Regions from separate parts of the Planococcus chinensis genome, predicted to be linked through region 2. Evidence: riboswitches for the same ligand, from Rfam matches in the RefSeq annotation. Region 2 holds a riboswitch; the other holds the start of a gene.
What was found. A riboswitch is a leader RNA that binds a small molecule or an ion and turns the genes downstream of it on or off. The one in region 2 is predicted to bind cobalamin.
Positions count from the first base shown of each region.

Region 1: another riboswitch for cobalamin. It lies ahead of ACFSDB_RS02780 (ABC transporter substrate-binding protein); the one in region 2 lies ahead of ACFSDB_RS00305 (acyl-CoA thioesterase).

Region 1 is NZ_JBHUFW010000004.1:49,672-54,771, reverse strand. It holds gene ACFSDB_RS02785 (FecCD family ABC transporter permease) at 1-456, opposite strand, end outside; gene ACFSDB_RS02780 (ABC transporter substrate-binding protein) at 449-1,426, opposite strand; cobalamin riboswitch at 1,640-1,826, opposite strand; gene argS (arginine--tRNA ligase) at 1,873-3,534, opposite strand; gene ACFSDB_RS02770 (YwiB family protein) at 3,531-3,941, opposite strand; gene ACFSDB_RS02765 (antibiotic biosynthesis monooxygenase family protein) at 4,101-4,598, opposite strand; gene ACFSDB_RS02760 (cation:proton antiporter) at 4,685-5,100, opposite strand, start outside.
Region 2 is NZ_JBHUFW010000002.1:46,335-51,434, reverse strand. It holds gene ACFSDB_RS00310 (ribonucleoside-diphosphate reductase subunit alpha) at 1-2,211, opposite strand, end outside; gene ACFSDB_RS00305 (acyl-CoA thioesterase) at 2,213-2,698, opposite strand; cobalamin riboswitch at 2,853-3,030, opposite strand; gene ACFSDB_RS00300 (GNAT family N-acetyltransferase) at 3,194-3,601, opposite strand; gene ACFSDB_RS00295 (GNAT family N-acetyltransferase) at 3,606-4,076, opposite strand; gene ACFSDB_RS00290 (alpha/beta hydrolase) at 4,087-4,797, opposite strand; gene ACFSDB_RS00285 (class I SAM-dependent methyltransferase) at 4,810-5,100, opposite strand, start outside.

The DNA of each region.
Region 1 (5,100 bases), on a different contig from region 2:
AATGATCCCTGTCAGGATGACCGTCTCCATTTTCATCGCTTTGTCCACAAGTTTAGCAAATGCCATCACGGCGAGCATTGTTAACAAAGCTCCAATCATGCTCATGACCGGCAGCGTATAAATGCCGAGAAAAGGGATCGAAATGCCGAAAAAGAGTGTCATCACGGCGCCGACTGAGGCACCGGAAGACACTCCTAACGTGTAGGGATCAGCCAATGGGTTTTTAAGAAGCCCTTGGAATGCGGCACCCGCGATCGCGAGTGCGGCGCCAACAAGGCCAGCCAGCACTACGCGCGGCATGCGGATATTCCATAAGATATTGGCTGCTGCTTCGTCCGACGCCGGATTCCATAGCACGGCCGGCGAAATCGCCACCGTCCCCACCGTCACTCCCAGCACCACTGCCCCTGCCAATAGAAGAAGAGAGACAAGGTAGGCGGCAATGGTTTTACTCACTGAATACCTCAGGGTATACCGCTTCAGCCATTTCGAGCAAGCCCTCAGTCAATCTTGGGCCCGAACGGTTGACCAAATCCGAATTAACATCAACAACTGCCTTTTCCTTCACCGCAGCCACACTTTCAAAGCCTGGACGCGCCAAGACTTGATCGACTGCTTCCGGTACATAATAGCCATATGTCGTCAAAATCACATCCGGATTGGCTTCAACGATCGCTTCCGGATCCATGCTAACCCAGCCTTCAAGGTCTTTAGCAACATTTTCCGCATTGATGATTTCAAGCATATGATCCATAAAAGTCCCGCTTCCTGCTGTATAGATTTCCGGATCTCCGGAAACTTCGATAAATACTTTTTTCGGTTCTTTAACCGCACTTGCCTGCTCTTTTATTTCCTCCACTTGCACTTCCATTTCAGAAACAAGCGCATCCGCTTCTTCCATGGCGCCAGTCGCCTGGCCGATTACCGTAATCGTATCATATACTTCATCAAAATTTTTCGCTTCTTGCACCACATAAACCGGAATGCCGGCATCGCGCAGCTGCTGGAATCCAGCTTCTCCGACGGCAACGCCTGATTCATGAGCCAGCACCACATCCGGGTTCAAGCTAATGATTTTTTCCACGTTGAATTCCTGTCCGCCGATTTTTTCGACTTTGGCTGCTTCTTCCGGATAATTATCAAAATCGGAAACTCCGACTATTTTTTCGCCGAGGCCCAGTTCATACGAGATTTCCGTGTTCGACGGAATCATCGAAACGATGGCATCCGGTTCTTCTTCAATCACGACTTCTTCGCCGACAGCATCCGTCAATGTAACTGGAAACTGGGCTTCCGCCACTTCCTTCGGCGGCTCAGCCGGTGTTTCAACGTCCTGTTCCTCAACTGCCGCGTTTTCTCCGCCGCATCCTGCCAGCATTACGGCTGCAAGCCCTGCACTCATCCCAAACTTCCAAAACTTTTTCATGGTGGTTTCCTCCAATTTTCTTTTTCCATTCAGCGCTGAGCCAGCGGAGGGGGACCGCTGGCTCAGCGCTGAAGCCGTGCTTTTGCTCATTATGTATTCCGATACCGCTGCGCTTTCGGGCCTTTTCCAATGAAAAGACCCCCCGCAGCGATGCGGAGGGTCTGAAAGGACGACATAAAAAAACATGTGCATCCAGCCGGTCCTCGCAGGCTTAAAGAGCGTTTCATAAAGGCAGGTCTCCTGGCTCGTGGTCATTGCGTTCTGCACCTTCCCGAAGATCGGCTTCAGTGGCATTCTGCAGATTGCTCTCACTTACAGTGGCGGGACCGCGCCGGAATCGAACCGGCTTCCCTTTTAACTCATGTTCTTAGACATAAGCACCTTTATGATATGAATATTCAATTCCGTTACAAAATCCATTATACACGAAAAAAATTCCGTGTCTCTTACATTTTTTCCGGAGCTGCGACACCGACCAGTTTCAAGGCATTTCCAAGCGTCGTTTTCACGGCAGTAATAAGCGCCAGGCGCGCACGCGTCATTTCCTCATTCGAAGCATCCAGGACTTTATTGGCGTTGTAGAAACTGTGGAAATTGGCCGCCAGTTCGTGGATATACGTTGTCACGCGGTGCGGTGCGCGCATTCTTGCAGCGTCCGCCACCACTTGCGGGAAGTCGCCGAGTTTCTTCATGACATCCACTTCCTTTTCGGAACTGAGCAGGCTCAGATTCTCCGTCGAAGGCGTGAAGCCAAGTTCTTCTCCTTGGCGCAGGATCGAGCAGATGCGGGCATGTGCATATTGCGAGTAATAGACCGGGTTTTCATTGGACTGCGAAACCGCCAGATCCAGATCGAAATCCATATGGGAGTCGCCTGAACGCATCGCGAAGAAATAACGTACGGCATCCAAGCCGACCAGTTCAACCAGCTCGCGCATTGTCACCGCTTTGCCGGTACGTTTGCTCATCTTCATCTTCTCGCCGTCTTTATACAGCTGCACCATCTGGATGATGCTCACTTCAAGCGTGTCGCGGTCATAGCCCAGCGCTTCGATCGCCGCTTTCATGCGCGGGATATAGCCGTGGTGATCGGCTCCCCAGATGTTGATGAGCTTGTCGAAGCCGCGTGCTAATTTATCTTCGTGGTAAGCAATATCCGGAAGCAAATAAGTGAACGATCCGTCGTTCTTGATCAGGACGCGGTCTTTGTCGTCGCCGAATGTCGTCGAACGGAACCATGTTGCGCCATCTTCTTCATAAATATGGCCATTCGCACGGAGCTTGTTCAGCGCCACATCGATTTCGCCTTTTTCATAAAGCGATGTTTCCGAGAACCAAACGTCGAATTCGACGCGGAAATCAGCCAGATCTTTCTGAAGCTTTGCAAGCTCCACTTTCAAGCCGTGCTTGCGGAACGCTTCAAAGCGTTCTTCTTTGGTCATGGATACGTATTTGTCGCCGTGCTCTTTTACCAAGTCTTCCGCGATGTCCTTGATGTCCTGCCCGCGGTAACCGTCTTCCGGCATGTTCAGCTCCTGGCCGAGCGCTTCGAAATAACGCGCTTCGATCGACCATGCCAAATTGTTGATCTGGTTGCCGGCGTCATTGATATAGTATTCGCGCGATACATCATATCCCGCAAGGTCCAATACGTTGCAAAGCGAATCGCCGACAGACGAGCCGCGGGCATGTCCAAGGTGCAAGTCGCCAGTCGGGTTCGCCGAAACAAACTCGACCTGGACGCGTTCGCCGCCGCCTGAATTGGTGCGGCCGTAATCCGCTCCTTGTTCCAGGACCGTCTTCACAACGTCCAGCAAATACTCCTTCTTGATGGTGATGTTGATGAAACCTGGTCCGGCAATTTCGATTTTCTCGATGTTGGCTGCTTCCTTGTCAATGTTTTCAAGGATTGCCTCGGCAATCGCACGCGGCGCTTTCTTAGCGACGCGCGTCAATTGCATCGCGATGTTCGTTGCGTAATCCCCGTTCGCTTTGTCTTTCGGCGACTCCAAAAAGACGTCCACCGGCTCTGCCGATAATTCCGCTTTCTGGACCGCTTCGCTGATTGCTCCTTTAATGGCGTGCTGTACTTTTTCTACTGCATTCATTGTGTACCCTCCGTAAATTGGATTTCCATCACGTATTCCCCGACAAAGCTTTCGCCCATCGCAAGATCGTAGCGGACTTTGAAATGTGTGTCGCTGACTGACAGCTCATGCGCTTTGGTCGTCAGCATGAACGAACCGTGTTCATTCGTCAAATTGCCGGTTTGCTCTTTATGTAATAAAAACGGCAGCCGCATCTGCAGGCCTCCGCTTCTCATAACCATTGCGTCCTCTTGTCCGAGCTTCACTGTGGTCCGGATGTCCAGTTCGTCCTGCCGCTCCTCGTACTGCAAGTAGCGCCGGTCATTCTTCACCGTCATCGTCCCCTCGGACCACATTTCCATCTTCTGTTCTTCCACGTCCGGCTGGCGGATTATGGTCGTCAATTTGATTTTCACCATTTTCCTCATGCCGCCTGCCCCCTTTTAAGTAATAGCCTTTCCATTATAGCCCGATTCGGCAGACATTTTCAATTGAGGGTTTGCCGGAATCCCGACAAAACGGGCAGAAATGCAAAAAACCACTCCGGGGAGTGGCTGATTGCGATCAAGAAAACCGGCTGCGCCGGATTACCGGATGTACGTTTTTACGAATGAAGGCCGCGCAAAGATATTCGGTTTTTTGTCGATGCCTTCCGCAGTTCCACGCTTAGCGTGCGCCTGCCCGTAGGATTCCGAACTTTGCCAGTTCTTGAACGACGCTTCGTCTTTCCACATCGTCAGGATGATGTATGTATCTGAACTCTGCGGACGCAAAACACGGATCGCTGCGAACCCGGGCTCCCCTTCCACCTTGCCGGCACGGTTCTGGAAACGCGCTTCAAAAATCTCCCTGCCTTCCTCCGTCACCGGAATGTTGTTGAATACCGCAAAGTAGCCGTCGTTGATGTCGCCGACTGCATTCAGCACTTGGAACGCTTCAAAGCCCTCGGGAGCTGCGCCTCCTTCCGCTTCGAACAGCACCGTCGATTCCTCGCCGTCCACCAGGTAGATCAGCCGTGCGTTCGGCGTTCCAGCAAGCATTGCAACACCCTGGTCTCTATGTCCTGTCCATTTATACAATTCCATCGCCAGCACCTCTTTCGGATTTATATTCCTTTCCATTTTATCTTTTCTGGCGGAAAGAATCTATCCGGACCATTCGTGCGCCGCCGTCAGCCCTTTTCGTTCAGTCCGAGTTTCCGGATAAGCGGTTTGATCGTCAAACCCTGGACCACCAAAGAAAACAACACGACCGAGAATGTCAGAAGCAGCACCGTGTCCCTTCCATCAAAACTCGCTGGAAGGCTGAGCGCCAAGGCGATGGAAAGGCTGCCTTTTAGTCCGCCCCAATTGAGCAGGATGCGCTCTTTCCGGTTCAGGCTTTTCGCCGGCAGTGTACTGATGAACAGTGCAACAATCCGCGCTCCAATAACGATGAGAATTGCATAGATGACAATTTCCCACTGGCCGTTCAAATCAATATTGCGGATTTCCAGGCCAACAATCAGGAAAATCAGTGAGTTGGCAATCAAAGCAATGACGTCCCAAAATGAATTGATATTCTGTTCAGTTACCTTGGACATTCCGA
Region 2 (5,100 bases):
GCCCTGCTCCCATGCTTCAAAATGCAGCCCCAGCAATTCTTTCGCTTTGATCGTGTGCGGCACATAGAAATTGAAGCTGATGGCCTGGTCGATATGGCGCTGGCGGGCCGCGTTCTGGCGGATGCTCCAGTTTTGGTCGAGTACGTGGCGCGCACGGCGGTAATAGTCATAGGTGTTGTGGTCAAGGTCCGGCGCCGTCACTTTGAATTTGAAGTTTTTCTTTTCTTCCGCAAATTCCACTGCATAAAGCGGATCGATGCCGTCCGTTGAGCCGCCGATTTTGGCCGTTGATGAGTTCGGCGCCACCGCCATCATCCAGCCGTTGCGGACGCCGTTTTCCGTAATGGCGCTTTGCAATTCGTTCCAGCGAACGCTTGTATAGCCTTTGCGGTCAAAATACTCGCCGGTCTCCCATTCGGAGCCAGCAAATTCGCGGTATGCGCCTTTTTCCTTGGCGAGTTCCATCGAAGAGCGGATCGTATGGTAGGCGATTTCTTCGTACAATTTATCAGCGAACGCCACGGCTTCTTCCGTTTCCCAGTGGATGCCTTGGAGCGCCAAAAGATGGTGCCATCCGAAAGTTCCTAAACCAACTGCTCTATATTTCTTATTTGTTGCATCGGCTTGGCCGACGGAAATGGTATTCAAATCAATGACGTTATCCAGCATGCGCATCTGAATCGGCACAAGGCGCTCCAGCACGTCTGCTTTCACCGCACGCGGCAAGTTGATCGATGACAAGTTGCAGACGACAAAATCGCCCGGCTTGCGGATCATCACGAGGTTGCCGTCTTCGTCGGTGTATTCTTTAGTGATAGTAGTAGCTGACATATTTTGGGTTATTTCTGTACACAAATTACTGCAGTAAATCGACGTAAGCCCTTTGCCGCGCAGGTGCTTGTTCGGGTTCTGGCGGTTGACTTCGTCGCGGTAGAACATATACGGCGTACCGGTCTCAAGCTGCGATACCATGACGCGCGCCATGATGTCCATCGCCCGGTAAGTTTTCCGCGGCAATAGCGGATTGCCCACCGCTTCTTCGTATTTCTCCGTAAAATGCTTGATGTCCGTTTCATCGTAGAAGTCTTCCAGGCCAAGCGCAGTTCCGGTTTCATCTTTCCAGCCCATGACCGTCTTCACCTGATGCGGGCAGAACGTATGCCATTCGCCTGTGCTGCGGCCGCTGCTATCTGTTTCCTTCAGCTTTTCCATGAACAGGTCCGGAATCGCCACGCCCGTGAAAATGTCGTGCGCTTTCCGACGCTCGTCGCCGTTGTTCGTCTTCAAATCCAGGAAACCGTTCATAATGTCTTTATGGAACACGTCCAGGTAAATCGCGACGGCGCCTTGGCGCTGGCCGAGTTGGTCGACGCTGACCGCCGTGTCGTTGACAAGGCGGATCCACGGAATGACGCCGGACGAGTTGCCTTTGAATTTTTTGATGTCCGATCCCAAAGCGCGCACTTTGCCGTAATAGACGCCGATGCCGCCGCCGTCTTTGCTGAGGCGCGCGATGTCCCAGTTGTTCAAGTAAATGCCGTCAAGCGAATCGTCCACCGTATCGATAAAGCAGGAAGACAGCTGGCCAAAGCTCTTGCCGGCGTTTGACAATGTCGGCGTCGCAACGGTCATATACAGATTGCTCATCGCCCAGTAAGCTTCCTTCACCATGTCCAGCCGCTTTTCCTGCGGTTCGTTCTGCATTAAGGTCATCGCAATGACGAGGAAACGCTCCTGCGGCAATTCATGGACATTCCCTTCGTAATCTTTTGCCAAATAGCGGTCTGCCAGTAAAAACAAGCCGATGTAATTGAACAAAAGATCCCGGTCTGCCTGGATTTCATTGCCCAACGCCCCGATTTCCTCTTTTGAATAACTCTTCAGCAAGTCGCCGGAATAAATGCCGATGCTGCTCAGTTTTTCGACCAGTTCATAAAAATCGCCGTATTTGGCTTCTGTCTGATAGCCCCGGCTTTTCGCCGCACCTTTGTACAACTCGTTCAAATAAAGCTCCGCAGCCACGAATGTCCAATCCGGCTCGGCCATGGAAATGCGGTTGAGCGCATAAATCAAAGACTGCTCGCCTTTTGCTTGCTTTTCCAGGTCTGCCACTTTTTCGAGCAGCGGTGCGGCATCGAGCTTATAGACATCTCTCGCCCGCAGGATCGCTTTTGTCACGGCATCTTTTTCTGTATGGATGATGGTATTCATATCAAACCAGCTCCTTTGCGTGTTCGTTGATTTTCATGCGGCGCTGCTTGCGCTCCTGTGCACTTTGGAACAGCTGCTTCTCGTGTTCGGTTTCCGGCACCACTCCAGGCACCGGCGTCGGTTTTCCGACTTCATCGACGGCGACCATCGTCAAAATGGCGGTCGTCGTCAAGGTTTTCTCGTTGGTCTCGATGCTTTGGCATTCCGCTTTCACGTATACTTCCATCGACGTGCGCCCAGTGGAAATGACGACGCCTTCCAGGAGCAGGACATTGCCGACCCGAGCGGATGACAGGAAGTTCACGGTGTCGATTGATGCGGTCACCACGGCTTTGCCGCTGTGCTTCATGGCCGTGATAGCGGCGATTTCATCGATAAAGCTAAGGACCGTTCCGCCGAAAATGGTGCCCATGTGGTTCGTGTCCGGCGGCAGAACCAATTTGGTCTGGATCGTCCGGGAACGGCTTGCTGCGATTTGCTGTGTCATGTTCAGTCCTCCAGTCGGTATGCGGGCATACAAAAAACCCATCTTCTCAGGGAGAGGATGGGTTGGGTAAACGTAAATAATCCGGCGGAAACCGGCAAAAGCCGCTGCACCGCGCAGAATACCTTCGTTATACCTCCCAGTTCCCGGAGAAGGGCATTAACTTATAACGATGGCAGGTCTCCTGGCTCGTGCGTCCTCCTACACTATGTCCTTCCCGTCCATTGGACAGTGGATTGCCATAGTTCGTCGGCACTTACAGTTGCGGGTACAGCTCCGGTTTTCAACGGATTCCCTATTAAGCCTTTTCAGGCACCATCATTATTGGTCTTACTATATATGGTGTTGTTATGTATACAATTCACTAAATATTGTATTCCTAAACTATAAACTACTTCTTTTTCTTTTTCAAGCACCGTTTTTTAGCAGATTAGCCGGATTTCCAACATGGACGTTTTGTCAGTGTTTCTGCGCCCCCTATGACACAGGAGCTGTTCTTCATTTCTGGCAACGGCACCTGAAGCGCTCCACGCCGGGATATTTTTCTCCTAGGCTCCGGATTTCAAAACCGAGGCTGCGGTAGAAGCCGACCGCTTCGCCGTCCGTTTCTGCAACTATGACGTTTGGGGTAAGTTCTTTCCGGACCGCCTTGACGAGTGCTTTCCCGATTCCCCGGCCTCTTTGGGTTGGAGCGACGGCGATGTGCTTGATTTCGAGCGCCTGCGGATGGAGGCATTCAATGCCGATGCAGCCAGCCAACCGGCCCCCTTCCCACATTCCAAACAGCCGCATGTCCGGCATCTCGATGTAGCGGCTGTATTCCAAGGCCGCTTTTTCGACAGAAGCGGCGTAGGCGAGCAAAACGCCCACCTCCTCGGCCATCTCCGGAGATGTGATTTCCTGCACGCGGTCACTCTCCTTTTTCCATGGTGATAAAGTCTGCAGAATCCGTGCTGAACAGCTGCGCTTCTGCAAAACCGGACTGGCGGTACAAATGAATCGCCCGTTTGTTGAATGCCGCGACCGTCAAGCGTAAGCGCAGGCCTGGATGCTGTTCCTGCACCTTCGCGGCAGCGAAGCTGAAGAACGGCCGGCCGTTTCCTTGCCCGGTCTTTCGGGGATCCATCCCGAGGCCGATATCGATGAACCCGTCCGGATAAGCGCCGGCAAGCCGCCCTTTCGGCACTTGAGCCGCTTTGCCCGCGCACAGAAACCCGAACAGGCTGCCTTCCGCCCACACGGCTTGATAGGTACCGCCGAGCAGTTCAAGGAGCGATTCTTCCGAAACTTCGTTGTTATAGAAATCGTACGGTTCTTCGTATCGCCATCCCAGTATTTCTAAAGCTGTTTCATTGTCCATTGCCTTGAGCGCAAATTGCATGCCAATCCCCCTATTTGATGCCTGCCAGCCAGTCTGCCACTTCCTGTTCCATCTCTCGTGTAAACTGATGGCCGGCGCCTTTAACGATTTTTCTGTCTGTATAGCCTGTATTGCGGGATTCTAAAAGATGCCGGTAATATGCCGCATGTCCTTCGAGCGGCACCGTCCGGTCCTGTTCGCCGTTGATGAGGAGCACGGCGCCTGTGCCCGCTCCCTGCTGCATCGGGTCGAACCCGTTGAGCAGTTCCGCTTCTTCTTTGCGGAGCGGCGACCGGTCCTGCCGTTCGCGGAAAAGCTGTTCGGTCAGCACGAATGCCCCGGAGCCGTTGATGCTTGCGAGCCCTGCGATTTCCGGATAACGCGCAAAGATGCCGGAAGCGATAAAGCCGCCCATCGAACTGCCGACCAGCACAATATCGGATTCCGGAACGCCGAGCGCTTCCCGGAATTCCCCGAACTCTTCGATGCTCTCTATGATGGCTTTCCAGAAATAGATTTGAACCGTCTCCATTTCGAAGGGATTGGCCACCGGATTGCGCGAGTCGTTATAGGCGATCTCCGGCACCACTGCCCGGTGGCCTTGTTTCGCCAGCTCTTCCGCGTATGCCTGCCAGCTTCCAGCAGTCCCGCCCCAGCCATGGTAAAGGAGGACTGTCTTGCCGGTTTTTTCACCCGGCTCTGCCACATGATAAATGAATTTCCCTGCCTGCATTTTTTTCATCAACCTAGCTCCTCACTTGTGTGCGATCAAGAGAAACCGCCTGGAATTGGTCCGTATGCCTTTGGGTGTCCGGTTTTTCCTGATGAATCGATTGAACGCCTCCCGGTCTTCCGGGTACTGCCCAAAATCTGGAATGATCGGCGTGTGCCGGAGCAGGAACAATAAATCCTCCGGCCTTCGGTAATATTCCTGTGCATCATATTCGAAGCATTCGATCCGGTCAAACGCTGCCGCTTCCATCTCTCTTCGGCATTGTGTAAGCAATGAGCCGTCCCGTTCGCCAAATGCCTGCCCGCGGCCGAA